2 regions of the Streptomyces sp. NPDC006512 genome follow, and region 1 is predicted to be linked to the other one. Evidence: riboswitches for the same ligand, from Rfam matches in the RefSeq annotation. Region 1 holds a riboswitch; the other holds the start of a gene.
What was found. A riboswitch is a leader RNA that binds a small molecule or an ion and turns the genes downstream of it on or off. The one in region 1 is predicted to bind glycine.
Positions count from the first base shown of each region.

Region 2: it holds a riboswitch for glycine, as region 1 does, so the genes downstream of both, gcvT (glycine cleavage system aminomethyltransferase GcvT) here and gcvP (aminomethyl-transferring glycine dehydrogenase) in region 1, are expected to answer to the same signal.

Region 1 is NZ_JBEXPG010000103.1:1,349-15,976, reverse strand. Features, by position in the region: gene ABZZ17_RS38670 (mannose-1-phosphate guanyltransferase) at 1-1,098, shown strand, start outside; gene ABZZ17_RS38665 (DUF881 domain-containing protein) at 1,211-2,113, shown strand; gene ABZZ17_RS38660 (small basic family protein) at 2,110-2,442, shown strand; gene ABZZ17_RS38655 (DUF881 domain-containing protein) at 2,448-3,308, shown strand; gene ABZZ17_RS38650 (FHA domain-containing protein) at 3,391-4,335, shown strand; gene ABZZ17_RS38645 (MerR family transcriptional regulator) at 4,379-5,143, shown strand; gene ABZZ17_RS38640 (bifunctional nuclease family protein) at 5,207-5,680, shown strand; gene ABZZ17_RS38635 (MerR family transcriptional regulator) at 5,886-6,524, shown strand; gene ABZZ17_RS38630 (DNA polymerase IV) at 6,558-8,039, shown strand; gene ABZZ17_RS38625 (PRC-barrel domain-containing protein) at 8,057-8,452, opposite strand; glycine riboswitch at 8,567-8,665, shown strand; gene gcvP (aminomethyl-transferring glycine dehydrogenase) at 8,861-11,746, shown strand; gene ABZZ17_RS38615 (DUF5999 family protein) at 11,842-12,030, opposite strand; gene ABZZ17_RS38610 (hypothetical protein) at 12,301-12,921, opposite strand; gene ABZZ17_RS38605 (glutamate-cysteine ligase family protein) at 13,418-14,628, shown strand, end outside.
Region 2 is NZ_JBEXPG010000034.1:74,024-88,651, forward strand. Features, by position in the region: gene ABZZ17_RS23685 (ABC transporter permease) at 1-988, opposite strand, end outside; gene ABZZ17_RS23690 (ABC transporter substrate-binding protein) at 1,134-2,897, opposite strand; gene ABZZ17_RS23695 (ABC transporter permease) at 2,938-3,930, opposite strand; gene ABZZ17_RS23700 (enhanced serine sensitivity protein SseB C-terminal domain-containing protein) at 4,504-5,244, opposite strand; gene ABZZ17_RS23705 (enhanced serine sensitivity protein SseB C-terminal domain-containing protein) at 5,301-6,035, opposite strand; gene ABZZ17_RS23710 (AAA family ATPase) at 6,124-6,777, opposite strand; glycine riboswitch at 6,968-7,072, shown strand; gene gcvT (glycine cleavage system aminomethyltransferase GcvT) at 7,261-8,376, shown strand; gene gcvH (glycine cleavage system protein GcvH) at 8,488-8,871, shown strand; gene glyA (serine hydroxymethyltransferase) at 8,889-10,145, shown strand; gene ABZZ17_RS23730 (L-serine ammonia-lyase) at 10,712-12,094, shown strand; gene ABZZ17_RS23735 (hypothetical protein) at 12,291-12,821, shown strand; gene ABZZ17_RS23740 (SsgA family sporulation/cell division regulator) at 12,871-13,284, shown strand; gene ABZZ17_RS23745 (hypothetical protein) at 13,426-13,953, shown strand; gene ABZZ17_RS23750 (flavodoxin family protein) at 14,047-14,628, opposite strand, start outside.

The DNA of each region.
Region 1 (14,628 bases):
GCCGGCGGGATCATGATCCGAACCTCGCCCGGGGTGCCGGACTCGGTGGACATCATGTTCCTCGACGAGCGGGGAGCGGACCTCTCGCAGGCGGGCCAGCGCAAGCTGGACCGGGTCTACGCGCGCCAGGAGTACCGGCGTGCCTTCCCGGGAGAGATCGGCGACCTGCAGTTCCCGTCGAGCGTCTTCGACTCGTACACGGGCTCCCTGCTGCGCAGGGTCGACATCACCGGGATCGCGGACGCCGGCCTCAAGGTCGTCGTCGACGCCTCGAACGGAAGTGCCGGTCTGGTGCTGCCCAGCCTGCTGGGCCGGCTCGGGGTCGACGCGCTGACGATCAATCCCGGACTGGACGAGTCCCGGCCGACGGAGACCAGGGAGTCCCGGCGGGCCGGACTGGTCCGGCTCGGGGAGATCGTGGCCTCGGCCCGGGCGGCCTTCGGAGTGCGCTTCGACCCGGTGGGCGAGCGGATCTCCCTGGTCGACGAGCGCGGGCGGATCATCGAGGACGACCGGGCGCTGCTCGTCATGCTCGACCTGGTGGCCGCGGAGAAGCGCAGCGGCAAGGTGGCGCTGCCCGTGACCACCACGCGCGTCGCCGAGCAGGTGGCGGCGTACCACGGCACGCAGGTGGAGTGGACGACGACCTCGCCCGACGACCTGACCCGCGTGGGCCGGGCCGAGAGCACCATCTTCGGCGGCGACGGGCGGGGCGGGTTCATCGTCCCGGAGTTCAGCAGCGTCTTCGACGGGTCGGCGGCGTTCGTGCAGCTCATCGGGCTGGTCGCGCGGACCCAGCTCACGCTGAGCCAGATCGACGCCCGGATCCCGCGGGCGCACGTCCTCAAGCGGGACGTGCCGACGCCGTGGGCCGTCAAGGGGCTCGTCATGCGGCGGGTCGTGGAGGCGGCCGGAGACCGGCAGGTGGACACCACCGACGGGGTGCGCGTGGTCGAGGCCGACGGGCGGTGGGCGCTGGTCCTGCCGGACCCGGCGGAAGCGGTCACCCACCTGTGGGCGGAAGGACCCGACGACGCGTCCGCGCAGGCGCTCCTCGACGAGTGGGGCGCGGTCGTGGACGGGGCCGGGCAGCACTGAGCGCGGTACGCGGCACCGCGTAGCAGAGGGGTCCGGCGGGCCGGTACGGGCAGTCGTCCGTACCGGCCCGCCGGACGGCCGCATTCGGTGGGAGCGGTGGCGACATGCGACGATGTGCGGCATGTCCCAGCCGCCCAACGACCGGAGTTCGGCCACGCCGCCCGCGCGCCCGGACGCCTCCATGTCGCTGCTGACGCACGTCATGGACCACAGCCTCGACGAGGGCTACGCGGAAGCGACGGCCCGGCGCCAGGCGGACGGAACGGCGGGGCTGCCGCGGACCCTCAAGGCCAAGCTGGCGCTCGCCGCCGGGCTCGTGCTCGCGGCCATGGTCGTCACGCTGGGTGCGGCACAGGCACGCATAGCGGCGCCGGTCCTGGCCAAGGAGCGCGAGGAGCTGATCGACCGCGTCGAGCGGGCCGACGGCCACGCGAACGGGCTGGAACGCGACATCGAGCGGCTGCGCACCGAGGTCGCCGACCGGCAGGCCGAGGCGCTCAAGCAGCACGGCGGGGACCAGGGCAGGCTCGTGGCCCTGCTGTCGGGCGCAACCGAAGTCCGTGGTCCCGGCGTCAAACTGGTGGTGGACGACGCCAAGGGCGCCGCCGCCGGCGGTGGCGGACCGCGCGAGAGCGCGGGCTTCTCGGACACCGGCCGGGTCCGCGACCGGGACATGCAGCGCATCGTGAACGGCCTGTGGCAGGCCGGCGCGGAGGCCGTCTCGATCAACGGGCAGCGGCTGACGGCCCTGTCGGCGATCAGGGCGGCCGGTGACGCGATACTGGTCGACAACAAGCCGCTGGTGCCGCCCTACGAGATCCTCGCGGTGGGGGACAAGAAGCGGCTGGGGACCACCTTCCAGGACTCCGTGGACGGCCAGTACCTGCACGTGCTGCAGGAGAGCTACGGGATCCGCTACACCCTGTCCGCCGTGGACGAGGTGAGGGTGCCGGCCGCGTCGAGCCTGACCGTGCGCACAGCCACTGCAGAAGAGCCGAAGAAGGGTGCATCGTGATCGCGGTACTGGGCCTCGTGGCCGGAGTGGTGGTCGGACTTCTGGTCCGGCCCGAAGTGCCGGCCGTCGTCGAGCCGTATCTGCCGATCGCCGTGGTCGCCGCGCTCGACGCGGTGTTCGGCGGTCTGCGCGCGATGCTGGACGGGATCTTCGTGGACAAGGTCTTCGTGGTGTCGTTCCTGTCCAACGTGGTCGTGGCCGCGCTGATCGTCTTCCTCGGCGACAAGCTGGGCGTCGGCGCGCAGCTGTCGACGGGCGTGGTCGTGGTCCTCGGCATCCGCATCTTCTCCAACGCCGCGGCCATCCGCCGGCACGTCTTCCGGGCGTGAGGCCGATGAGCAGCGAGAACGCTCCGCTGGGGGAGTCCGGGGAGCCGGAGCGGCCCCCGAAGGGCGAGCAGGCCGAGCAGCCCGCGCAGGCCGCGCCAGGGCCCTCCCGGGGCCCTTCCGAAGGTCCCGCGGCCGCCCCCGAGGAGACCGGGCGGCAGCGCCTGGCGGCGGGGCTGTGGCCGCCGCGCGTGAGCCGGGCCCAACTGATCGTCGCGTTGCTGCTGTTCGTCCTCGGGCTGGGCCTCGCGATTCAGGTACGGTCGAACAGCGACTCCAGCGCCCCGCTGCGCGGTGCCCGTCAGGAGGACCTCGTACGGATCCTCGACGAGCTCGACGGGCGGACCACGCGGCTGGAGGACGAGAAGCAGAAGCTCGACGACCAGCGCAAGGAGCTGGAAAGCAGCTCCAACCAGGCCGAAGAGGCGCGCAGGCAGACCGTGGAGAAGGAACGCCAACTGGGCATCCTCGCCGGTACGGTGGCAGCGCAGGGACCCGGCATCACCCTGCGGATCACCGATCCGCAGGGGCAGGTGCAGTCCGACCAGCTCCTGGACACGCTGCAGGAGCTGCGGGCGGCCGGGGCCGAGGCGATCCAGATCAACGGTGTGCGCGTGGTGGCGAGCTCGTACTTCTCGGACGAGGGCGGCGGCGTCGCGATCGACGGTAAGAAGATCACACAGCCCTACGAGTTCAAGGTGATCGGAAGGCCGCAGGATCTGGAGCCGGCGCTCAACATCCCCGGTGGGGTGGTGCAGACGCTGGAGAAGGAGCAGGCGACGGTCGCCGTCACACGGTCGGCGAAGATCGTTGTGGATGCCTTGCGGGCTGCGAAGCAGCCTGACTACGCTCGGTCGTCATCGCCGTGATGTCGGGCGGAACGTGGACCGGCTCACGCGGGCGGATGCCTGCGGGGGGTCGACGCACCGAAGTCGCGGTGCGTGGTGGAAACTGTCTGGTGGTTACGGACGTTGTGAGAATGTCCGGGTCGGCAGGTGTGTGCATGCAGAGTTCGTCCTGCCCCACGGGCGGGTCTGTTTCGGTCAAGGGGAATCGCCCGTGAAGTTGTTTGAGAAGTTGTTCGGCAAGAAGAACCGCGAGGAAGGCGGTGCCGCACGGCACCGCGCTGGGCACGGCGAGGTGGAAGGGCAGGGCGACCGGCCGCTCTTCCGTGACGAGGTGGCCGGCCAGGGTGACAATTCGGGCGCGCAGGGCGCGTCGAGTGTTGACCCTGCCGGTTCCGGACGCATAGGTTTCGGTGAACCATCAACCTCAAGTGCGGGTGGAGGGTTTGCGCCCGACCCGTATGCCACCAATGCCTCCGCGGGGCAGCCGCGGCGCGAGGAGCCGTCCATGTCGGCCGAGCAGGTTTGCAGCAGGTGTGGGCACCGCAGCGATGCGGCCAGCCGCTTCTGCTCGAACTGCGGGGCGCCGCTGCGGGCGGGCCTGACGCCGGAGCGTGCCTCGGAGACCACGTCCACGATCTCGATCTCGGGCCTCGAGGCCTACGAGGCCGAGGTGTCGGGACAGCCGCACGCGTCGTCCTCGCTGTCCCCCGAGGCCCAGGCCGCGGTGGAAGCGCTGCCGCCGGGTTCCGCCCTGCTGATCGTCCGGCGCGGCCCCAACTCGGGCAGCCGCTTCCTCCTCGACGGCGAGCTGACCACGGCGGGCCGGCACCCGCAGAGCGACATCTTCCTGGACGACGTCACCGTCTCCCGGCGCCATGTCGAGTTCCGCAGGGGCCAGGAAGGCGGCTTCACCGTCTCCGACGTGGGCAGCCTCAACGGCACGTACGTGAACCGCGAGCCGATCGACTCGGTCGCCCTGCACAACGGCGACGAGGTGCAGATCGGCAAGTACCGGCTGGTCTTCTACGCGAGCCTGCGGGGCATCTGACCCTCCCCCGGACCCGGTCCGGGGGGACCCCAGGGAAGGTTCCATGCTGCGTACCCCCACCGGCGGTGCCCCGAAGAACGGCACCGCCGGCCAGGCCGGGCGGCTGGTGAGCATCGGCACGGTGCTGACCATGCTGCGCGACGAGTTCCCCGAAGTCACGATCTCGAAGATCCGTTTCCTGGAGGCGGAGGGGCTCGTGGAGCCCGTGCGCACACCTTCCGGATACCGCAAGTTCAGCACGGCGGACGTGGAACGGCTCGGGCGCGTCCTGCGCCTCCAGCGCGACCACTACCTGCCGCTGAAGGTCATCCGGGAGCAGCTCGACGCCCTCGACCGGGGTGAGCAGATCCGCATCCCCGGACCCACCGCCCACGGGGAGTCCGTCGATCCCGCGAGCCCGTCCGCCGTGTACGGCGAGGTGGGCCGGGAGCGGCCGACCGTGCCCCGGGTCGGGCGGGCCGAGCTGATCGCCGCCGCGGAGGCGGACGAGGTCCAGCTCGTGGAATGGGAGTCGTACGGGCTCATCTCCGAGGCGCCGGGCGGCGGGTTCGACGCGGAGACCGTCACCGTGGCCCGCCTGATCGCCGATCTCGGACGGTTCGGGCTGGAGCCGCGCCACCTGCGGGCCATGAAGGCCGCCGCGGACCGCGAGGCCGGTCTGGTGGAGCAGGTCGTCTCGCCGCTGCGCAGGCACCGCAACCCGCAGACCAGGGCGCACGCGGAGGCCACGCTGAAGGAGCTCGCGGGACTCTCCGTACGGCTGCACGAGGCCCTCGTGCAGACCGCTCTCGGCGTCCGGTTGCGCTGACGGCGCTGGTCGGCGTGCGGCCCCGACTACCCAAACCGGCCGGGCAGGTCCTAGGGTTGCTGTGTGAACGAGCTCGACGTTGTGGGTGTCCGGGTGGAAATGCCCTCCAACCAGCCGATCGTGCTCCTGCGTGAAGTGGGAGGCGACCGGTACCTCCCCATCTGGATCGGTCCTGGGGAGGCGACCGCCATTGCCTTCGCACAGCAGGGGATGGCCCCTGCCCGGCCGCTGACGCACGACCTGTTCAAGGACGTGCTGGAGGCGGTCGGTGAGGAGCTCACCGAGGTCCGGATCACGGATCTGCGGGAGGGCGTCTTCTACGCGGAGCTGGTCTTCGCCAGCGGGGTCGAGGTGAGCGCGAGGCCTTCCGATGCCATAGCGCTGGCCCTGCGGACGGGGACGCCGATCTACGGCAGTGACGGTGTGCTCGACGACGCCGGAATCGCCATTCCCGACGAGCAGGAGGACGAGGTGGAGAAGTTCCGCGAGTTCCTCGACCAGATTTCGCCGGAGGACTTCGGTACCGGCCCCCAGTGAGGAGCGGAGCGGGGAGCACGGCGAAACGCGGGCCGCGTCGTCCACCGGGAACCTTCAGCCCATTCGAGTAGCCTTTCCCCGCAATGGGGTACGGGAAACCACTCTCAGGGTGATTATCACTCGGCGTGCCGAGTGTGGCGATCGTTGACGCACCCCTGGTCACTGCCTACCTTCAAGGTGGGCAGGTCAAGGACGGAGGGTCGGCGTGAGGATCACGGGCGACGGTACGACCGGGGGCACCCCCGCACGGAGTGATGGTGGGTCGTACCCGCTGCACGGCGGCGCGGCCGGGCCCGCGCACCGTCAGCCGGCGTCCACGCCGGTCGGACCGGTGGGCGACGACCCGGCGCCCGAGCAGGTCGGCTACCGGGGCCCCACGGCGTGCGCCGCGGCCGGCATCACGTACCGGCAGCTCGACTACTGGGCACGGACCGGGCTGGTGGAGCCGAGCGTCCGGCCCGCGTACGGGTCCGGCACGCAGCGGCTGTACAGCTTCCGCGACGTGGTGGTCCTCAAGATCGTCAAGCGCTTCCTGGACACCGGGGTGGCGCTGCAGAACATCCGCGCCGCCGTGCAGCACCTCCGTGACCGGGGTTTTCGCGACCTCGAACGCATGACGCTGATGAGCGACGGCGCGACCGTGTACGAGTGCACCTCGCCGGACCAGGTGGTGAGCCTGCTCCAGGGCGGGCAGGGCGTCTTCGGCATCGCGGTCGGCGTCGTCTGGCGCGATGTGGAGAACGCCCTGTCGCAGCTGCACGGGGAGCGCATCGACACGGGCGAGACCCTCCTCGGCCACAATCCGGCCGATGAGCTCGCCGCACGGCGGAACCGGGCCGTCTGACCGATGTCAGTGCCGTAGGGCAGCATCGGGGCTGTGAGAGCCGCGCCGACCATCCTGCACCTGGACATGGATGCCTTCTACGCCTCGGTGGAACAGGCGTCGAAGCCCAGCCTGCGCGGGAAGGCCGTGATCGTCGGCGGGCTCGGACCGCGCGGGGTGGTCGCCACCGCCTCCTACGAAGCCCGCCGCTTCGGGGTGCACTCGGCGATGCCGATGGCCCAGGCCCGGCGGCTGTGCCCGAACGGGGCCTGTCTGATCCCCCGCTTCAGCCTCTACCGCGAGGTCAGCGAGCTGGTCATGGGCCTGCTGCGGGAGCTGTCGCCGCTGGTCGAGCCGCTCAGCCTGGACGAGGCCTTCGTCGACCTGGAGGCGGGCGGCTCCGCCTTCGACGCGCCCGGTGCCAGGGCGGCCGGGGAGCGGCTGCGGGCCGACATCACGGCTGCCACGGGGCTCAGCGGCTCGGTGGGGCTGGCCGGGTCGAAGATGCTCGCCAAGGTGGCCTCCGAGGAGGCCAAGCCGGACGGGCTGCTGCTCATCGAGCCGGGCACCGAACGGGAACTGCTCGCGCCGATGTCGGTGCGGACCCTGCCCGGGGTCGGGCCGGCCACCGGGGAACACCTGCGCCGGGCCGGGATCACCACCGTGGGGGAACTCGCCGAAGCCGGTGAGGACGAGCTGGTCCGGATGGTCGGCAAGGCGCACGGGGCGGGGCTCTACCGGATGGCGCTGGGCCTCGACGACCGGCCCGTGGTCGCCGAGCGCGACGCGAAGTCCGTGTCCGTCGAGGACACCTTCGACGTGGACCTGCACGACCGGGTACGGATCCGCTACGAGGTGCAGCGGCTCGCCGACCGGTGCGTGGGGCGGCTGCGCGCCTCCGGACACTCGGGCCGGACCATCGTCCTGAAGGTCCGGCGCTACGACTTCTCGACGCTGACCCGCTCCGAGACCCTGCGGGGCCCCACCGACGATCCGGGGGTGGTGCGGGAGGCCGCCGCGCGGCTGCTGGAGGGCGTGGACACCACGGGCGGGGTGCGGCTGCTCGGCGTCGGCGTGACGGGCCTCGCGGACTACACGCAGGAGGACCTCTTCGCCCAGGTACTGGCCGCCGAGGCGGAGGCGGAGGGGGTCGCGGCGACGGTCGGTGACACGGGCGGGGCCGTTGCGCCGGACGGGGCGGAGGGGACGGACGAAACGTCGCGGGCTGCGGATGCCGGTGCCGCTGCCGATGCCGTGGAGGCGGCGGGAGAGGCCGTGGAGGCGCCCGGGGCGCCCAGGGCGCCCAGGGAGCCCGGGGCGGACGGGCCGGCCGTCGCGCGGCACTGGGCGGCCGGGAGCGACGTACGGCACGCGGTGTACGGGCCCGGCTGGATCCAGGGCAGCGGGGTGGGCCGGGTGACCGTACGGTTCGAGCGGCCCGGATCCCCGCCCGGCCGGGTCCGCACCTTCCGGGTGGACGACCCCGAGCTGGAGCCGTCCGATCCGCTGCCCCTCGTGGGAACGTCCGATCCCTAGTGCCGCGGCCGGAAGGACTAGCTGCGCCCGGTCAGGCGGCCCGCGGCGCGGCGGCGCTTCTTGGCGGGCGGGGGCGGGGCGTGGCGGAACTCCGACGGGAGGGCCACGTCCAGGCCGTAGTGGTGGTACAGCTGGAGCTCCTGCTCGGGGGAGAGGTGGCGGCCGACCCCGAAGTCGGGGGCGTCCTTGATGAGGGAGCGCTCGAACGGCACGCGCAGGGCGTCGTCCACCACCTCGCTGGGCTCCAGGGGGACGAACGCGTCCCGGCCGAAGAGCCCGGTCCGTACGGCCGCCCATTCCGGAACGCCCGTGGCGTCGTCGAGGTAGACCTCGTCCACGGTTCCGATCTTGGCGCCGTTGCGGTCGAATGCCTTGCGGCCGATCAGGCTGCGCGGATCGATGTCGGTCTGCACGGTCCCTCCACTTGGTCGCAACTCCATCCGTAATCACTACAAAAGTGCATATCCGGGGAGGGGGCCACTCGAGGGAGGGTCCAGATCCTCGCTGGTAGGCTGGGTGACGGCTGTTGACCCTGTGCGGGAGAGTCCTCCGAGTGAGCTCGACGGAGGCGCCGAAGGAGCAAATCCTCCCCGGAATCTCTCAGGCATACGTACCGCACGTGAAGAGGCCACTCTGGAAAGCAGGGGCGGTGCCGGGACGCAGTGCCGGCTCCTCCCCTCACCGACGGTGAAAGCCGGACCCCACGGGCGACCCCTGTGAGGCCCGGTGAAGCTCTCAGGTTGAGATGACAGAGGGGGAGGCCGTCCGGGTGCCCGCGCCGTGGTGCCCCTCGCAGGTCATACGACCAGGAGGCCTCCGTAATGACCGCCAACCGCATTCCGCTCTCTCAGCTCGAGCGAGGCATCCCCTTCGAGCAGCGCCACATCGGCCCGGATGCCGAGGCGCAGGCGAAGATGCTCGCCCACGTGGGCTACGGCTCCCTGGACGAGCTCACCGCCGCCGCGGTACCGGATGTGATCAAGACCGCCGAGGCGCTGAACCTGCCCGAGGCGCGGACCGAGGCCGAGGTGCTGGCCGAGCTGCGTTCGCTCGCCGACCGCAACCAGGTCCTGACCTCGATGATCGGTCTCGGCTACTACGGGACCTTCACCCCGCCGGTGATCCTGCGCAACGTCATGGAGAACCCGGCCTGGTACACGGCGTACACGCCCTACCAGCCCGAGATCTCGCAGGGCCGCCTGGAGGCGCTGCTGAACTTCCAGACCGTCGTCGCCGACCTGACCGGTCTGCCGACCTCCGGCGCCTCCCTCCTCGACGAGGGCACGGCCGCCGCCGAGGCCATGACGCTGGCCCGCCGGGTCGGCAAGGCCAAGGGCAACGTCTTCCTCGTGGACGCCGACGCGCTGCCGCAGACGATCGCCGTGATTGAGACCCGCGCCGAGCCGATCGGCATCGAGGTCGTCGTCGCCGACCTGTCCGCCGGCATCCCGGCCGAGATCGCCGAGCGCGGGATCTACGGCGTGCTCGTCCAGTACCCGGGCGCCTCCGGTGCCGTACGGGACATCAAGCCGGTCATCGACCAGGCGCACGGGCTCGGCGCGATCGTCGCGGTCTCGGCCGACCTGCTCGCCCTGACCCTGCTGACCTCGCCGGGCGAGCTGGGCGCGGACATCGCGGTCGGCACCACCCAGCGCTTCGGCGTTCCGATGGGCTTCGGCGGCCCGCACGCCGGTTACATGGCCGTCCAGGCCAAGCACGCCCGCTCCCTGCCCGGCCGCCTCGTCGGAGTCTCCCTGGACGCGGACGGCAACAAGGCCTACCGCCTCGCGCTGCAGACCCGCGAGCAGCACATCCGCCGCGAGAAGGCCACCAGCAACATCTGTACGGCGCAGGTGCTCCTCGCCGTCATGGCCGGCATGTACGCCGTCTACCACGGCCCCGACGGCCTGCGGACGATCGCCCGCCGCACCCACCGCTACGCCACCCTGATCGCCGCGGGCCTGACGGCGGGCGGGGTCGAGATCGTGCACGGCTCGTACTTCGACACGGTCACCGCCCGGGTTCCCGGCAAGGCCACCGAGGTCGTCGCCGCCGCCCGCGAGGGCGGGGTCAACCTGTTCCAGGTCGACGCCGACCACGTCTCCCTCTCCTGCGACGAGACCACCCTGCGCGCCGACGTCGACGCCGTCTGGGCCGCCTTCGGCGTCTCGGCCGACCTGGAGGCCCTCGACGCGACCACGGCCGACACCCTCCCCGAGGGCCTGCTGCGCTCGGACGAGGTCCTGACGCACCCGGTCTTCCACCAGCACCGCTCCGAGACCGCGATGCTGCGCTACCTGCGCAAGCTCTCGGACAAGGACTACGCGCTGGACCGCGGCATGATCCCGCTGGGCTCCTGCACGATGAAGCTCAACGCCACCACCGAGATGGAACCGGTGACCTGGCCCGAGTTCGGCCAGCTGCACCCGTTCGCCCCGGTCGCGCAGGCGGAGGGGTACCTCACGCTCATCACGGAGCTGGAGGAACGTCTCTGCGAGGTCACCGGCTACGACAAGGTCTCCATCCAGCCGAACGCCGGCTCCCAGGGCGAGCTCGCCGGCCTGCTGGCCGTGCGCGCCTACCACCGCGCCAACGGTGACGAGCAGCGCACCGTCTGCCTCATCCCCTCCTCCGCGCACGGCACCAACGCGGCGAGCGCCGTGATGGCCGGCATGAAGGTCGTCGTCGTCAAGACCGCCGACGACGGCGAGGTGGACGCGGACGACCTGCGCGCCAAGATCGAGCAGTACCGCGACGAGCTCGCCGTGCTGATGATCACCTACCCGTCGACGCACGGCGTGTTCGAGGAGCACGTCGCCGACATCTGCGCCCAGGTGCACGAGGCCGGCGGCCAGGTCTACGTGGACGGCGCCAACCTGAACGCCCTGGTGGGTCTGGCCAAGCCGGGTCACTTCGGCGGCGACGTCTCGCACCTGAACCTGCACAAGACCTTCTGCATCCCGCACGGCGGCGGCGGCCCGGGCGTGGGCCCGGTCGGTGTCCGGGCGCACCTGGCCCCCTACCTGCCGAACCACCCGCTCCAGCCGACGGCCGGTCCCGAGACGGGCGTGGGCCCGATCTCGGCCGCCCCGTGGGGCTCGGCGGGCATCCTGCCGATCTCCTGGTCGTACGTACGCCTGATGGGTGGTGAGGGCCTCAAGCGCGCCACCCAGGTGGCGGTACTCGGCGCGAACTACATCGCCAAGCGTCTGGAGCCGCACTACCCGGTGCTCTACACCGGCCCGGGCAGCCTGGTCGCGCACGAGTGCATCATCGACCTGCGCCCGCTGTCGAAGTCGACGGGCGTGAGCGTCGACGACATCGCCAAGCGTCTGATCGACTACGGCTTCCACGCGCCGACCATGTCCTTCCCGGTGGCCGGCACGCTGATGATCGAGCCGACGGAGTCCGAGGACCTCGCCGAGATCGACCGCTTCTGCGACGCGATGATCGCCATCCGCGGCGAGATCGAGCGGGTCGCGGGCGGCGAGTGGCCGCTGGAGGACAACCCCCTCGCCAACGCCCCGCACACCGCCGCGGCGCTGGGCGGCGAGTGGAACCACCCGTACACCCGGGACGAGGCCGTCTTCCCGGGCGGGGTCACGGCCGCCGAGAAGTACTGGCCGCCGGTGCGCCGGATCGACGGCGCGTTCGGCGACCGGAACCTGGTGTGCTCCTGCCCGCCGCTGGACGAGTACGACAACTGATCCCGCCTGATGCGGTGACAGGACGCTGACGCGTGGGAAGGGGCCGGTCCCGGAGCCAAAAGCTCCGGGACCGGCCCCTTCGTCGTCCTCGTCGGTCAGGCCGCCGCGAGCGGGCGGTGCGGCGCGATGATCTGGCCGTCCGGCAGGAGTTCACCGGTGTCCTCGAAGAGCAGGACGCCGTTGCACAGCAGGCTCCAGCCCTGCTCCGGGTGGTTGGCCACCGGGCGCGCGGCCTCCCGGTCGGCGGACTCTGATGACGGGCAGGCAGGCTGGTGCTGGCACATGGATGCGTTCTTTCGCTGCGGTGTGGTCTGTTCGCTACGGCTCGATGCGTGATTCATGGCCGTCCCCCTGGGTCGTCCCCGCACCTGCGGGGAGGATGGGCTCAGTCTTCCCCCAGGACGGCTGCTTCGCAGGTATTTCCCCGCAGCTGTCCTCATGGATTGAGGACGCATCACTCGTGCGGGCGGTTCAGGTCAACTCCCCTGTCATTTCGGGTGGTTCGCTAGTGGCCCGAGCGGACTAGGCCGAATGGGCAATCCGGATGGATCGGTTCAGGCCGCCGGGGCGGCGACCGGTGGCGGTACCGGAGGTGCCTGGGGGGTCAGCCGGTGCGTCAGCACGGGCAGCAGTTCGGAAACGGTGTGCGGCCGGTACGCGGCGATCCCGGGCGGCGCCGGGGCCAGCGGAACCAGCAGGTCGGCGGCGGCCGGCAGACCGGCCGCGGCATCGGCGCCGACCGCGCCGTGCAGCCACAGGGTCAGCATGTACAGCTCCGGGACGGACAGCAGGCGCGGCTGGTAGCTCTGGCCGAGGGACTCCGCCTGGCGCAGGGCGCGTTCGGTGGCCGCGACGTAGGGGCCCTCGAAGAAGTGGGAGAAGGTCCAGCCGTCCGCGGTGAGGCGGGTGTCGGCCGCGGCCACGAAACGGTCGCCGCTGCGGATCAGGAACCGCCACGCGGTGAGCCGGGTGCGCGGGGGCCTTCCGCCGGCCGCGAGGTTGGAGGTGTGGAGCCGGTCGAGCACGTGGACCGGGAGCGGGAGTTCCGCGGTCAGCGGGCCCTGGACCGCGCGCAGGGCCGGAGTGTGCGCCTCGTGGACGGCGGTGGGGGAACCGAGTGCCGCGAGGACGCTGCGCAGGGCGGGCGCGGGAGCCGGAGGGACATGCAGCGGCATGGTGGGTCGCCTCTCACTTGGGAGACCTGTGGTGCGGGGGAAGGTGCGGGACGGCGCTGTCGCATTCTGGGGCCAGAGGGGGGCTGAGGGGCAATGACCGCGCGCCAACTCTCTGCCTCGTTTGCGGAGTTTATACGACACGTGTTCACGCAGTGTTTCGGCTAGCTGTCCCGGCCATTGCCGACAAGTCGCTTACCGGTCCCACTGTGATGCCATTCATGCCGCGCGAGCGCGAACGTGCCGCGCTGACCTCGGAGGCTACCGGAAGGGGGCTCGGCTGGAAAGCATCGGCTATCCGGAACCGGCAAAGTCGACGCGGAATTTGCATACGAAGACTTGCCAGGTGAATGTGCCGAAGCGCCCTTCCGGCCATACCGGCGCGCGCTGCCGTCAGAGGGCTCGATACCGGCGTTATCGATCACGGCGTCTGGGCATCATCGACCGTACACGCGCGCCCGGGTGCACAAGCCGGGCCGCTCGAGGGAGGGACGCTTCGATGGGGGAGAAGGTCGTGGCAGGCGGATTCGACCTGTCCGATCGGCAACGGTATCGGAGGAAGCTTCACGAGTGCCTGGAGGGACTGGAGCGGCTTCTGGCGGAGAAGAGGTTCGATCGCCCCAAGAACATGATGGGGCTGGAGATCGAATTGAATCTCGCGGGTGCCGACGGTTTGCCGCGAATGGTGAATGCCCAGGTGCTGGAGCGGATTGCCAGCCCCGATTTCCAGACCGAACTCGGAATGTTCAACCTGGAGGTCAACGTACTTCCGCACCGCCTCGAAGGCCGGGTTTTCGACCAGCTCGCGGAGGAGCTCAGCGCAGGGCTGCACTACGCCCACCGGCAGGCCGCCGAGATCGACGCGGGCGTCGTGATGATCGGGATCCTGCCGACGCTCTCCCGCGCCGACCTGGCACCGGCCAACCTCTCGGCGGTGGACCGCTACTCGCTGCTGAACGAGCAGATCCTGATGATGCGGGGGGAGGACTTCACCCTCGACATCGACGGGGTGGAGCGGCTGACCTGGAGCACCGGGTCGATCGTGCCGGAGGCCGCCTGTACTTCCGTACAGCTGCACCTCCAGGTGACTCCGGCGCGGTTCGCGGACGTGTGGAACGCGGCCCAGGCGGTGACCGCCGTACAGATAGCGGTGGGCGCCAACTCGCCGTTCCTGTTCGGGCGCGAGCTGTGGCGGGAGTCGCGGCCGCCGCTGTTCACGCAGGCCACCGACACCCGGCCGCCCGAGCTCCAGGCCCAGGGGGTGCGGCCGCGCACCTGGTTCGGGGAGCGGTGGGTGGACTCGGCGTACGAGCTGTTCGCCGAGAACGTCCGCTACTTCCCCGCGCTGCTGCCGATCTGCGACGAGGAGGAGCCGCTGCGGGTCCTGGCCGACGGCGGGGTGCCGAGCCTGCAGGAACTGGTCCTGCACAACGGCACGGTCTACCGCTGGAACCGGCCCGTGTACGGGGTCGCCGACGGGGTGCCGCACCTGCGCGTGGAGAACCGGGTGCTCCCGGCCGGGCCGACCGTCGCCGACGTCGTCGCCAACGCGGCCTTCTACTACGGGCTCGTACGCACCCTCGCCGACGAGCAGCGCCCGGTGTGGACCCGGATGCCGTTCGCGGAGGCGGAGGCCAACTTCGACGCCGCCTGCCGGTACGGGATCGACGCCCGGCTGCGCTGGCCGCGGCGGGGGCGGGCCGGGGGACT
Region 2 (14,628 bases), on a different contig from region 1:
CGCGCGGGTCGATGACGGCGTACAGCAGGTCCACGATCAGGTTGGCCATCACCACGAAGAGCGCGGCGAGCAGGGTGACTCCCATGATCACGGGGAGGTCGCCGGCGCCGATGGCGGCCACGGCGGCGGTCCCGAGGCCCTGGAAGTTGAAGGTCGTCTCGGTGAGCACCGCGCCGCCGAGGAGTCCGCCGAGGTCGAGGCCGAACATCGTGACGATCGGGGTGAGCGTGGAGCGCAGGGCGTGCTTGCGGATGACCACGCCCTCCTTGAGCCCCTTGGCCCGGGCGGTGCGGATGTAGTCCTCGCCGAGGACCTCCAGCATCGTGGCGCGGGTGATGCGGGCGTAGGTGGCGGCGAAGAGGAAGGCCAGGGTGATCCAGGGCAGGATCAGGCTGTTGAGCCAGGCCAGTGGATCCTCGGTGAGTGGCTGGTAGTTGGACACGTCCAGCCAGCCGAGGCCGTAGACGAAGATCGCGGGGGCCACCATGCCGGTGAAGAAGATCGGCAGGGAGACGCCGGCGAGGGCGCCGACCATGACGGTCCGGTCGATGGCCGTGCGGCGCTTGAGCGCGGAGACGACGCCCGTGGCGACACCGGCGATGACCCAGATCACGGCCGCCCCGAGGGCGAGCGAGAGGGTGACCGGCATGCGGTCGAGCATGGTCTCCCAGACGGGGGCCTCGGTCTTGAAGGAGTAGCCGAAGCAGGGCGCCGCGCAGTGCGTGACATCGGTGCCGCCGTCGTAGTCGCGGCCGACGAAGATGCCCTTGAGGAAGAGCAGGTACTGCTCGGAGATGGGCTTGTCGAAGCCCATCTTCACGCGGATGCCCGCCAGGGCGGTCTCGTTGGTCTCGCGGCCGGCGTACATGAGCGCGGGATCGCTGCCGGTCAGCTTCGGGACCGCGAAGAAGATGCCGAAGGTGACCACGGAGACCACCAGCAGCGTGGCGGCGACGTTGAACAGCCGCCGTATGAGGTAGACGAGCACTGCAGTCGGCCGCCCGGGGCGGGTGGCCGCCGTCCCTCGTGGGGACGGCGGCCACCGCCTGCGGCCTTCACCTGCCCTTCGGACTAGCGCATGTGCGGTGAAGGCACTTACTTGCGTGCTGAGTTGCTTTGACCAGGCCGTGCGACTACTTGGCGGCGATACCCACCGTGGCAAGGTCGATCTTGCCCATGGAGTCGTTGAAGTAGACGTTGGTCAGGCGCGGGTTGTGGTAGACGAAGGCCTTGTCGAAGTTGATCGGCAGGTAGAGCGCCTTCTCCATGACCTTCTTGTTGATGTCCGTGTAGAACGGCGCGGCCTCTTCGGGCGTGGCGGCGGAGGCGGCCTTGTCGAACAGCCCGTTGACCTCGGGGTCGTTCAGCTCGGTGTAGTTGTTGTTGCCGTTCGGCAGGATGAACGAGCCGTCGACCAGCGGCTGGAGGAAGCCCGCGCCGGAGTTGTAGTCGGCGCCCCAGCCCATGACGATGATGCCGTAGTTCTTCTTCTTCACGTTCTCGGGCGAACCGATCGTGGAGGAGGAGAGCTTGCCGTCGTACTGGTCGATCGTCGCCTTGATGCCGACCTTGGCGAGGGCCGCCTGGAGGGACTCGGCGCTCTTCACCTCGGGGGCGCGGTTGTTGCGCACGGCGATGGTGGTCTCGAAGCCGTCGGGCTTGCCACAGGCCTTGAGGGCCTCCTTGGCCTTGGCCTCCTGCGGCTCGCCCTTCGTCAGGCCGAACGGGTCGAAGGACTTGTCCGAGCCGGGGATGCCGGGCGGCAGCATGTTGGCGCCGAGGTCACCGCTGGTCGGGCCGCCGCGGGCGGTCTGCAGGGACTTCGGGTCGGCCGCGTAGATGACGGCCTTGCGGCACTCGACGTTGTCGAACGGCGCGACGGTCTGCGGGAAGGCGAAGTAGCGGATGTAGCCGGTGAAGGGGTTGTCCGCGTTCTTCTTGAGCTTCTCGTCCTTGAGGACCTTGTTCTTGCCGGCCTGCTGCATGCCCGTGCCGTCGACCGCGAGGTCGATGTCACCGGACAGCAGGCGCTGGTCCATGTCGTCCGGGTTGGTCGTCACCGTGAAGGAGACCTTGTCCGGCAGACCCTTGCGGATCGTGTCGGTCTTCGGGTCCCAGTTCTCGTTGCGGACGAAGGTCGCGCCCTTGCCCGCGGTGAAGCTCTCCACCTTGTAGGGGCCGGTGGACAGCGGCTTGTTGGTGTAGGTGGCGCCCGTGTCCTTGGCCGCCGGGACCGGCGAGGAGGACGGCATGGCCAGCAGGTAGCTGAAGTCGGAGTTGGCGCTCGCCAGGTTGAAGACGACCGTCTTGTCGTCCGGCGTCTCGACGGACTTCAGACCCATCTTGTTCGGGTCGGTGTCCTTGTACGGGCCGGGGTACTTCTGGCCCTGGTCGAGGAGGTCGATCAGGTACGTCGGACCGCCGGACAGGACGTCCTGCGCGAAGACGCGCTCGATGCCGTACTTGATGTCCTTCGAGGTGATCGGCGAGCCGTCCTCGAACTTCACGCCGTCCTTGATCTTGACGGTGTACGTCTCGCCGTCGTTGCTCAGGACCGGCAGGGCCTCGGCGAGGTCCGGGACCAGCTTGGTGCCGTCCTTGCCGGGCTTGCTGTCGTAGGCGAGCAGCTGGCGCACGTAGAGGCGCTGGATGTTCCACACGAAGCCGTAGTAGGCACGCGCCGGGTCGAGGTAGTCGACGTCTTGCGGGGACCAGAGCTTCAGCTCGCCGCCCTTGGCGTCCGAGGGGTTCACGACGCCGGTGGTGGCGGCGTTGAACGCGGCGCCGCCGTCACCGGCCTTGCCCTCGGTCTTGCCGTCGTCGCCACCGCACGCGGCGGTCAGCGACAGGGCGGCGATCACGGCGGTGATCGCGAGTGCCTGCTTTCTGCGGATCACGGTTGTCCAACCTCCATAGGTGGGTGAATCGAGAAGCGGTTCAGCTGCCCTTGGGGTCGAGTGCGTCACGCAGCCCGTCCCCGAAGAGGTTGAACGCCAGGACGGTGATGAAGATCGTGATACCCGGGACCACCATGTACATGGGGTCGTCCTGGTAGATGGGGATGGCGTCGGACAGCATCTTTCCCCAGGAGGCGGTGGGCGGCTTGACGCCGGCACCGAGGAAGCTGAGGGCGGCCTCCGTCAGGATGTTGGTCGGGATGATCAGCGTCGAGTAGACGAGGATCGGCGCCACCAGGTTGGGCAGCAGCTCCTTGACCAGGATGTAGCCGCGGCCGGCTCCCAGGCTGCGGGCGGCCTCGACGTACTCGCGCTCCCGGAGGGAGATCGTCTGGCCCCGGACGATGCGGCCGATGTACGGCCAGCCGAAGAAGCCGATGACGACGATCAGCACGCCCATCCGGACGCCCGAACCCTCGAATCCCAGCAGGGAGTTGGGGACGACCGAGACCAGGGCGATGGTGAACAGCAGCTGGGGGAAGGCCAGCAGCAGGTCCATGAGGCGGCTGATGAGGCCGTCGACCCAGCCGCCGAGGAAGCCCGCCAGCGCGCCGAGGAAGCTGCCGAGGAGGACCGACACGAAGGCCGCCAGGAAGGCGACGACCAGCGAGATGCGGGCGCCGTAGACGATCCGGCTGAACACGTCGCGGCCGTTGGTGGGTTCGACGCCCAGCAGGAACTCGGAGCTCATGCCGCCGAAGGAACCGATCGGCGTGCCCAGGTCCGGGTCGATCATGTCCTCGTGGAACTCGTTGGGCGGGTGGCCCAGCAGGCTCACGATCTGCGGCGCGAAGACCGCCACCAGGATCAGGAGGATCACGACCACGCCGCCGGTCAGCGCGACCTTGTCACGCTTGAGCCGCATCCAGGCGATGCGACCGGGCGAGCGGCCTTCGATGGCCTTGGCAGGGACGTCGGCTACGGACACGGGTGCGGGTGTTTCCGCGCTCGTGTCGTGCAGTGGTGCCGTCATCGTGGTGGGGACCCCTCTCGGCCGACGGGTAGCCGGCCCATGCCCGCCGCTGTGGCGGCGTTGGTGCGGAGTGGCGCTCGGAGTGCGTGGTACACGCAGAACGCGTGCGGAGTGCGGGTGCGGAGCAGCTGAAGTGCGGAAAGTGCGGGAAGTGCCGTGCGAAACAACAAGCGAAGTCCACGTACCGAACCGGGTCCTGGAGGACTGACCGGCTCTTGGGTGGGGAGTCTTCATCGGGCGCTCGACCAGCCGCCAGACCCGCAGATGAATGGATGCGCAACCGTGATCTGACGCGTGGGTTCCCGTTATCCGGACTCCGCTGGCGGCTGAGCGGAGCAAGACCGGCCGTTCGGTACGCAAACGGACATCACGCCCAACTCGCAGGACTACCATGCCAATTGGATGCCCATCAGTGATGAAATCCGGACAAGGCGAAGGCCGCCGGGAACCGTGGTTCCCGGCGGCCCGATGTCGCCGGACATGTCCGTCCCAGAGTCCGGGCAGGTGCCCGGTTTCCCTGTAGGTGACCCGGTGAACGCCCCTCGGAGCGTCCCGCCCGGTTCGTCGGCGGTCCTAGTAGACCGCCGCCTGGCCCTCCCGGTCGTAGAACGGGCGGGTCTGCGCGCGCAGCCACATCGCCACCGGGTCGTGCTCGTCGGCCAGCGCGACCGTGCACACGGGCACCCCCTCGGGCACCGCCCCGACCGACTGCCGCATCATCTCCCGTACGGATTCCAGCGCGGGCGCGGAGGCGTCGTAGAGGTCGAGCCCCACCGCCAGGTACGCCGACCCCAGCGAGGGCTGCACCCAGGCGCGGCGCAGCGAGCGCACGGCGGGCGTGCGGTGCGCGTGGCGGGTCAGCAGCCCGTAGAACTGCGGCAGCTCCAGGGAGGGCTCGGAGAGCCGCAGCGGGCCCGCCGGCATCCGGTCCAGGCCGGTGGCGACGCGCCGCAGGTCGGCCCAGGGCACGCCGAGCCCGCCGCCCTGGGCGTGCGGGTTGACCCACAGGCCCCAGCGGTCCGGGTAGAGGGCGCGGGCGATGTCCCGGCCGGTGACCACCTCGTAGCCGCGGTTCCAGCCGCTCGCGGCCAGTTCCTGCGGGGAGGTCACGCAGGGCGCGTAGCCGAGGCCCTCGACCTCCATGCCGCCGTACTGGGCGTCCGGCGAGCCCGGCTGCCCCTGCCACAGCAGCATCCACAGCCGGCCCTCCGCGAGGGCGTGCAGGAATGACTCGTAGCTCTCATAGCGCCCGGGAGTCACCTGGCGCAGCATGTGCTCGACCTGCCCGGCCGCGGCCGTGCCTGACGCACTCACCCGGTACCCCTCTTCGTCCGCCCGTCGTCCACACGTACCAACCAGCTTAAGCGGCGCTACGGGAGGTAGAAGGGGCGTACGCGCTCACGAATCCACTCCGTGACCGGGTCCTCGGCGGCGTCGAGGAGGATCAACTGCACGGGCCAGGGCGCCGGTACGCGGGCCAGGGCCCGTCCGAGGGCCTCCAGCGGGGCGGCCCGGACCTCGGGATCCCATCCCACCAGGCGGACACCGACGTACAGCTCGGGGGCCCCGCCCTCCACGCTGGCCAGGCAGCGGTACGCGGCGGCGACCACCCCGGTGGCGCGGAACTCCTCCGCGGCGGCGGCCAGGAAGTCGACCGGGTCCTCCTGCCAGTCGGGCTCGAAGAGCCGGACGCGCCCGCCGGTGGCCGGGCCGTCGAGCGGGGTCCGTCCCGTGCGGCACAGCTCGGCGACGGCGGCCGGGGGCAGCGGCACCCCGACGGCCCCCTCCGGGTTCACGGCGATGCCGAGCTGCGGGGGCAGGCCGCGGGCGAACTCCACGGCGGGGGCGACGGCGAAGGCCATGCCGGGCCCGGCGCAGAAGCGGAACTGTGCCTCGGAGCTGTAGACGGGGACGTACGCCTCCCCGCCGATCAGCATCGTGGGCAGGTCGAGGCTCCCCTGCTCGGGGCTGCCGCCCTGGGGCAGCGGTACCCAGACCGGGCTGCGCCCGAGGACCTCCAGGATCCGCTCCCCGGCGTCCGTCTGCCCGAGCGCCGCCCCGAGCACCTGCTCCAACTCGTTCGCCGGCCAGCCGCTGCCCTGCATGTGCCCCTGCCCTCCGTATGTCCCGCCGATGTGCTGCCGAGGCTATCGGCAAGGGGCGCGCCGGCCGGAGCCGGCCGGGGAAGCGGAGTCAGCCGTGGAAGGCGATGGAGGTCACGGCGGCGGCCGAGCGGCGGTCCAGCAGGATCGCGGAGGCGCACCCGGCCGGCGGGCGACCGGCCTCCGCCTCCCGCAGCAGCCGGCGGACGGCGCCGCGGTGCCGGGCGAAGGCGTACGCGGACACGCGGCGCCCCCGCGCCGCCTGCCCGGCGAGGGCCTCCTCGGCGGTGGTGTCCAGCAGCAGCAGGTGCAGGGAGCCGCCCCGGCGGCGGGCGACGGCGGCGAGCAGGCCCCGGACCCAGCTCTGGGTCCCGCAGTCGTGGACCACTACGGATTCGCCGGAGCCGAGCTTGCGCCACAGGCCCCAGTAGTGGGCGGCGCGGACGAGCGGCCGGTACGCGGCGTAGGGGAGGGCGGCGGGCATCCGGTGCTCCCAGCGCTCGCGGGCGTCCTGGGAGTCGATGCCACCCCCCGGGGCGGCCCGCTTGATCAGGGTGCTCTTGCCACCGCCGGGCAGCCCGGAGACCACGACGATGTCCCCGGCCGGGAAACCGAGGCGCTGCGGTACGCACACGGCGGGTCCGCGCAGGTCACGGACCGGTCCGGCGCCTTCGACGAGGACGCGCGGGTCCGCCCCGCGGCCCCGCTGGGCCGGTACCCCGTCGACTGTTCCCGTGGTGGTCATGAGTCCGAATCTCCGCACAGTGTCTCCCCCCGAAATCGGGCCGCGAAAGCCCCGTGCCCACTGAGTGTAAAGAGACGGTAATCCGGCGGTCCCGGTTCCGCTCGTACGTTCTTGCGGGCCCCGCCGCCCGCTCCCGGACGTCCCGTGCAATGATGTGCGCCATCTGGACACCAACTGCATACCGGCCGCTTGAATCCGCGCGGGAGAGTCCCGGCAGGGCCGCAAGGCCGTGCGCGGGCGCCGAAGGAGCAAGTACCTCCCTTGAATCTCTCAGGCCCCGTACCGCGTGGATGAGGCAGATCTGAAAAGCGAGCCGCGACACGACCGTCCCCCGACGGCCGTCGGCGCGTGCTCCACCCAAGGTGCAAGCCGTGGAATTTCCCCCGTACGCGCGGGAACTCCCGGCGAACCTCTCAGGTTCCGATGACAGATGGGGAGGATCGTCCTCGTCATGTCATGCCCTGGGACCCGGGAGCCACACCCATGAGCACTGCCCCCCGCCTGACCGCGCTCGACGCGCTGCACCGTTCGCTCGGTGCGACCATGACCGATTTCGCGGGCTGGGACATGCCGCTGCGGTACGCCAGCGAGCGCGACGAGCACAACGCCGTGCGCACCCGCGCCGGCCTGTTCGACCTGTCCCACATGGGCGAGATCACCCTGACCGGCCCCGAGGCCGTCAAGGTGCTGGACTACGCGCTGGTCGGCAACATCTCCACCGTCGGCGTCGGCCGTGCCCGCTACACGCACATCTGTCAGGAGGACGGCGGGATCCTGGACGACCTGATCGTCTACCGCCTCGGCGAGACCGAGTTCATGGTCGTCGCCAACGCCTCCAACGCCCAGGTCGTGCTGGACGCGATCACCGAGCGCGCCGCCGGCTTCGACGCCGAGGTCCGTGACGACCGCGACGCGTACGCGCTGATCGCCGTCCAGGGCCCGGAGTCCCCCGGCATCCTGAAGTCCCTCACCGACGCCGACCTGGACGGCCTGAAGTACTACGCCGGCCTGCCCGGCACCGTCGCGGGCGTCCCCGCGCTGATCGCGCGTACGGGTTACACCGGCGAGGACGGCTTCGAGCTGTTCGTCTCCCCCGAGCACGCCGTCGCGCTGTGGCAGGCGCTGACCGAGGCGGGCGCGGGCGTCGGCCTGGTCCCGGCCGGACTGTCGTGCCGCGACACGCTGCGCCTGGAGGCGGGCATGCCGCTGTACGGGCACGAGCTGACCACCTCCCTCACCCCGTTCGACGCGGGCCTGGGCCGGGTCGTGAAGTTCGAGAAGGAGGGCGACTTCGTCGGCCGCGCCGCGCTGGAGGCCGCCGCCGAGAAGGCCGCCACGAACCCGCCGCGCAAGCTGGTCGGCCTGATCGCCGAGGGCCGCCGCGTCCCGCGCGCCGGTTTCCCGGTCGTGGCCGACGGCCAGGTCGTCGGCGAGGTCACCTCGGGCGCCCCCTCCCCGACGCTGGGCAAGCCGATCGCGATGGCGTACGTCGACGCGGCGCACGCCGCGCCCGGCACCTCCGGCGTGGGCGTCGACATTCGCGGTACGCATGAGCCGTACGAGGTCGTGGCCCTGCCGTTCTACAAGCGGCAGAAGTAGTTCCGCACACGGCCGAGCCGTGCACCAGCCGTACGGGAAGCCGTCCGGCCGCGTCTCAGTACCCGAGACCGCTGTTCGTATCCACTCCCCCGCATCCAGGAGAATCAGGTCATGAGCAACCCCCAGCAGCTGCGTTACACCAAGGAGCACGAGTGGCTGTCGGACGCCGTGGACGGCGTCGCGACGGTCGGCATCACGGAGTTCGCGGCCAACGCGCTCGGTGACGTCGTCTACGCCCAGCTCCCCGCGGTCGGCGATACCGTCACCGAGGGCGAGACCTGTGGCGAGCTGGAGTCGACCAAGTCGGTCAGCGACCTGTACTCCCCCGTCTCCGGCGAGGTCGTCGAGGCCAACCAGGACGTCGTGGACGACCCGGCCCTCGTGAACTCGGCCCCGTTCGAGGGTGGCTGGCTGTTCAAGGTGCGCCTCTCGGCCGAGCCCAGCGAGGTGCTCTCGGCCGAGGAGTACGCCGCGCTCACCCACTCCGACAACTGACACCCCAGGGGATCTCGATGTCTGTACTGAACACCCCCCTCCACGAGCTCGACCCGGACGTCGCCGCCGCCGTCGACGCCGAGCTCGTGCGCCAGCAGTCGACCCTGGAAATGATCGCGTCGGAGAACTTCGCTCCCGTCGCCGTCATGGAGGCCCAGGGCTCGGTCCTGACCAACAAGTACGCCGAGGGCTACCCGGGCCGCCGCTACTACGGCGGCTGCGAGCACGTCGACGTCGTCGAGCAGATCGCGATCGACCGGATCAAGGCGCTGTTCGGCGCCGAGGCCGCGAACGTCCAGCCGCACTCCGGCGCGCAGGCGAACGCCGCCGCGATGTTCGCGCTGCTGAAGCCGGGCGACACGATCATGGGCCTGAACCTGGCCCACGGCGGTCACCTGACCCACGGCATGAAGATCAACTTCTCCGGCAAGCTCTACAACGTGGTCCCGTACCACGTCGACGAGACCGGCGAGGTGGACATGGCCGAGGTCGAGCGCCTCGCCAAGGAGTCCAAGCCGCAGCTGATCGTCGCCGGCTGGTCCGCGTACCCGCGCCAGCTGGACTTCGCCGCCTTCCGCCGCATCGCGGACGAGGTCGGCGCGTACCTGATGGTCGACATGGCGCACTTCGCCGGTCTGGTCGCCGCCGGTCTGCACCCGAACCCGGTGCCGCACGCCCACGTCGTCACCACCACCACGCACAAGACCCTCGGCGGTCCGCGCGGCGGTGTCATCCTGTCGACGCAGGAGCTGGCCAAGAAGATCAACTCCGCGGTCTTCCCGGGCCAGCAGGGCGGTCCGCTGGAGCACGTGATCGCGGCCAAGGCCGTCTCCTTCAAGGTCGCGGCCTCGCCCGAGTTCAAGGAGCGCCAGGAGCGCACCCTGGAGGGTGCGAAGATCCTCGCCGCCCGCCTGGTCCAGGACGACGTCAAGGCCGTGGGCGTGGACGTCCTCACCGGCGGCACCGACGTGCACCTGGTCCTGGTGGACCTGCGCAACTCGGAGCTCGACGGCCAGCAGGCCGAGGACCGCCTCCACGAGGTCGGCATCACGGTCAACCGGAACGCCATCCCGAACGACCCGCGGCCGCCGATGGTGACCTCGGGCCTGCGGATCGGCACGCCGGCGCTGGCCACCCGCGGTTTCGACGCCGAGGCCTTCACCGAGGTCGCCGAGATCATCGCGCAGGCCCTGAAGCCGGCCTACGACGCCGAGGACCTGAAGGCGCGCGTCTCGGCGCTCGCCGCGAAGTTCCCGCTGTACCCGACGCTGTAGCGAGCGGGCAGGGCCCGGCCGTGTTCTCCACAGGGCCGGGCCCTTTTCATGACCACTGTCCCCGGCGGATGCCGGACTCGGTCCCTTCGCGTCTTCCGCCGCGCCAAGCCCGGCCCGCCCCGCCCCTTCCGGCCGCCCGCCGCGAGGGTCCTCCGCCCCCTGACCTGTCCTGGCTCGGCTCCGCCGGCTTCGGCGGCCGCGGCACCATCCCGGGCGGGCGAACATCGCCCTGGTGGCCGCCATGGCCCTCGTCACGTACTCCTGGGCCGTGCGGGCCGGCGTCAGGGCCCACCGGGCGGGCCTGCCGGGGCCCGGACCCCGTGCTGGACCCGGTGCCGGCCGGCGCCGGCGGCCGGTCCCGGGAACCGGAGCGCGAGCTGACTCACGCCTGACCGCCACGTCCGGCAGCAGAACCGTTCATCTCCACGCGTTACGCTCGTCTGCCGGACGAAAACAGCAGATCCGCCCCTTTGATCACCACCCCTCTTGATCACCACCCCTTCCGATCAAAGACCGCTCCACCTCCTGCCCCCTCCCACCCCACGAGCAGACAAGGGAGTCCGCCAGTGGCCATCTCCGTCTTCGACCTCTTCTCCATCGGCATCGGCCCGTCCTCCTCCCACACGGTCGGCCCGATGCGCGCGGCGCGCATGTTCGTCACGCGGCTGAAGAAGGACGGCGTCCTCGCCCAGACCGCCTCCGTCCGCGCGGAGCTCTTCGGCTCCCTCGGCGCGACCGGCCACGGCCACGGCACGCCCAAGGCGGTCCTGCTGGGGCTGGAGGGGCACTCCCCCCGCACGGTGAACGTCGAGACCGCCGACGCCGAGGTCGAGCGCATCCGCCAGAGCGGCCGCCTGCGGCTGCTGGGAGCGGAGATAGGCGATGGCCACGAGATCGCCTTCGACGAACCGAACCAGCTGATCCTCCACCGCCGCCGCTCGCTGCCGTACCACGCCAACGGCATGACGCTCTTCGCGTACGACGAGTCCGGCACCCCGCTCCTGGAGAAGACCTACTACTCGGTCGGCGGCGGGTTCGTCGTCGACGAGGACGCGGTCGGCGAGGACCGGATCAAGCTCGACGACACCGTGCTGAAGTACCCCTTCCGCTCGGGCGACGAGATGCTGCGCCTGGCCAACGAGACCGGCCTGTCGATCTCCTCCCTGATGCTGGAGAACGAGAAGGCCTGGCGCACCGAGGAGGAGATCCGCGAGGGCCTCCTGGAGATCTGGCGGGTCATGCAGGCCTGCGTCTCGCGCGGCATGTCCCGCGAGGGCATCCTCCCGGGCGGCCTGCGGGTCAAGCGCCGGGCCGCCTCCACGGCGCGCCAGCTGCGCACCGAGGGCGACCCGATGATGCACCGCAGCGAGTGGACCACCATCTACGCGATGGCGGTCAACGAGGAGAACGCGGCCGGCGGGCGCGTGGTGACCGCCCCGACCAACGGCGCGGCCGGGGTGCTGCCCGCGGTCCTGCACTACTACATGAACTTCGTGCCGGGCGCGGACGAGGACGGCGTGGTGCGCTTCCTCCTCTCGGCGGGCGCGATCGGCATGCTCTTCAAGGAGAACGCCTCGATCTCGGGCGCCGAGGTCGGCTGCCAGGGCGAGGTCGGCTCGGCCTGCTCGATGGCTGCCGGCGCCCTCGCCGAGGTCCTGGGCGGCACCCCGGAGCAGGTCGAGAACGCCGCCGAGATCGGCATGGAGCACAACCTCGGGCTGACCTGCGACCCGGTCGGCGGCCTGGTGCAGATCCCGTGCATCGAGCGCAACGGCATGGCCGCCGTGAAGGCCGTCACCGCCGCGAAGATGGCGATGCGCGGCGACGGCAGCCACAAGGTGTCCCTCGACAAGGTCATCAAGACCATGAAGGAGACCGGCGCCGACATGAAGGTCAAGTACAAGGAGACCGCCCGCGGCGGCCTCGCGGTCAACGTCATCGAGTGCTGACCGGCGGCGCCCGGAGGTGACCCGGGAGCGGTGACGGAGCGGCCCGCTGCCGTGGCCGCCGCGTGGCCCGTCGCCGCGGCGCCGTCGAGCCCGTCCTCCTCGCGGAGGGCGGGCTCTTGCGCGTGCGGGCCCCGGGGGCGGGGCAGGGGCGTCACCGTAGGCCGCTACGATCTCGCGTACCGGCGAGGGGGGAAGCGTGGAGACGGTGCACTGGGCTTCAAGTCCGCAGGCCTCGGGGTCATTTGAGGGCCACAACCCGATCGCGCTGCTGGTGATCGTCCTGGTCGGACTGGTCACCGCCGCCGCCCTGCTGGGCTACGCGGCCGGTGCGCGATCGCCCCGGCGCAGGATCGCCGCCGCGTGCGGGGCGGGCGCCGTCGGCCTCTACGTGTGGGGGACGCTGCCGCTGCTGTTCCTCGACGAGAGCGCCACCTTCGACGCCTGCCTGAAGACGGTGGGCCGGGAGCGGATGGCCCGCGTGGACGAGTACCGGGCGACGTACGTGCCGCTGGGGCTGGAATGCCACGTGCGCGACGACCACCGCAGCCACGCCACCGCCGTCCCCCCGTACGTCAACCCCGGCGTGGCCGTGCTGCTGCTCGGAGCCCTCGGCGCCGGGGTCTCCGCGCTGATCGGCGTACGGGTGCCCCCGGGCCCCGAAGACGGGCCGAGCGGCCCGTCCGGGTCGGGACCTTCGGCGCCCGGCCGCGCCGGGGACGTGGGCTAGCGTGCCGGAAGGGACCGGGAACACCCCGCACGAGAGGAAGGCGCACCCGATGGACACCGCCGTCACCGAACACCGCGTCCTGCCGCTCCGGCTGGAGGCGTCCCCCGCGCCGGTCGCCCTCCAGGGGGTGTTCGTGTACCGCACGGGCCGCCCCTACGAGCTGGCCGTCGACTTCCGCGGCGCGGGGGTCCACCTGGCCCGCTGGGTGTTCTCCCGGGAGCTGCTGCTCGACGGGGAGGTCACGGCCACCGGCGAGGGCGACATACAGGTGTGGCCCCGCTGGGAGGGTTCGGAGCCGCGGGTCTTCCTCGCCTTCAGCAACGGCCTCCAGAGCTGCGTGGTCTCCGCCCGGGCCAAGGACGTCCGCGAGCTGTGCCGCCGGATGACCGCCCTGGTGCCGCGCGGGCAGGAGCGGCGCCACTACGACCTCGACGCCGAACTGAGCGCCCTGCTGGCCCACTGACGGGCCCCGGAGCCCCCCCTGCCGCACCCGCCTGCCGGTCTTCCCGGAAAACGGCCCGCGGGCCGTGCAACCATGCGCCCCCGGGCGGTGTCCTACCCGGTGACACCCTTGTCCCCGTCTCTGAAGAATCGGGGGGACGTCATGCGTCACCTGCATCGTCCGAGCCGTCGGCGGATCGTGGCCCTGGCCACGGGTGCGCTGCTCACCGCCGGGCTCGCGCTCGCCGGTCCGGCCACCGCCGCCGCCTCCTCCACGTCGGCCACCACCACCCAGACTCCGCTCGTCGTGAACGCCCGCTGGGGCGGGCACTGCACCTTCGACCGGATCGTGATCGACCTCCAGGGGTACGTACCCGAGGTCAACGTCAGCCCCGTCTCCAAGCTGGTCTACGACGGGTCCGGCAAGCCGGTCCCGCTGGCCGGCAAGTACTTCCTGGAGATCCGTCTGCACCCCGCCGCCGGACACGACGACGCGGGTCAGAACGTCTACAAGGGCCCCAAGCTCCAGAAGATCTACCTCAGCAAGCTCAAGGGCCTCGCCATGACCGGCGACTACGAGGGCTACGTGACCTTCGGCGCCGCCTTCGACACCCGGCCGGCCTACGGCGTCACCGTCCTGCACAACCCGGAGCGGGTCGTGGTGGACGTCTCGCACCCCAACACGTGCTGACCTGACCGGCACGCCGTCCGGGGGCCCGGGGTGTCGCACACCCCGGGCCCCCGGCGTCGTGCCGCCGGATCCCGGACGGACGGGGTACGGGGATCAGCGGTGTTCGGGGTTGGGGAAGTCGAAGCGGCAGCCCGCGTCCCACAGGGAGCGCTGGTTGCCGTGTGCGGGGACGCCGCCCGCGCGCTTGAGGAGCGCGGCCAGGTGCATGAGGTTCCAGGACATGAAGGCCGTGTTGCGGTTGGTGAAGTCGTTCTCCGGGCCGCCCGAGCCGGGGTCCAGGTAGGAGGGTCCCGGGCCGGCTTCGCCGATCCAGCCGGCGTCGGCCTGCGGGGGGACCGTGTAGCCGAGGTGCTGGAGGCTGTAGAGGACGTTCATGGCGCAGTGCTTGACGCCGTCCTCGTTGCCGGTGATCAGCGCTCCGCCGACGCGCCCGTAGTAGGCGTACTGGCCCTTTTCGTTGAGGATCGAGGAGCAGGCGTAGAGCCTCTCGATGACCTGCTTCATGACGGAGCTGTTGTCGCCGAGCCAGATCGGGCCGCAGAGCACGAGGATGTCGGCGTCCATGATCTGGCTGTAGAGGACCGGCCACTGGTCGGTCTCCCAGCCGTGCTCGGTCATGTCCGGCCAGACACCGGTGGCGATGTCGTGGTCGACGGCCCGGATCAGTGAGGTCCG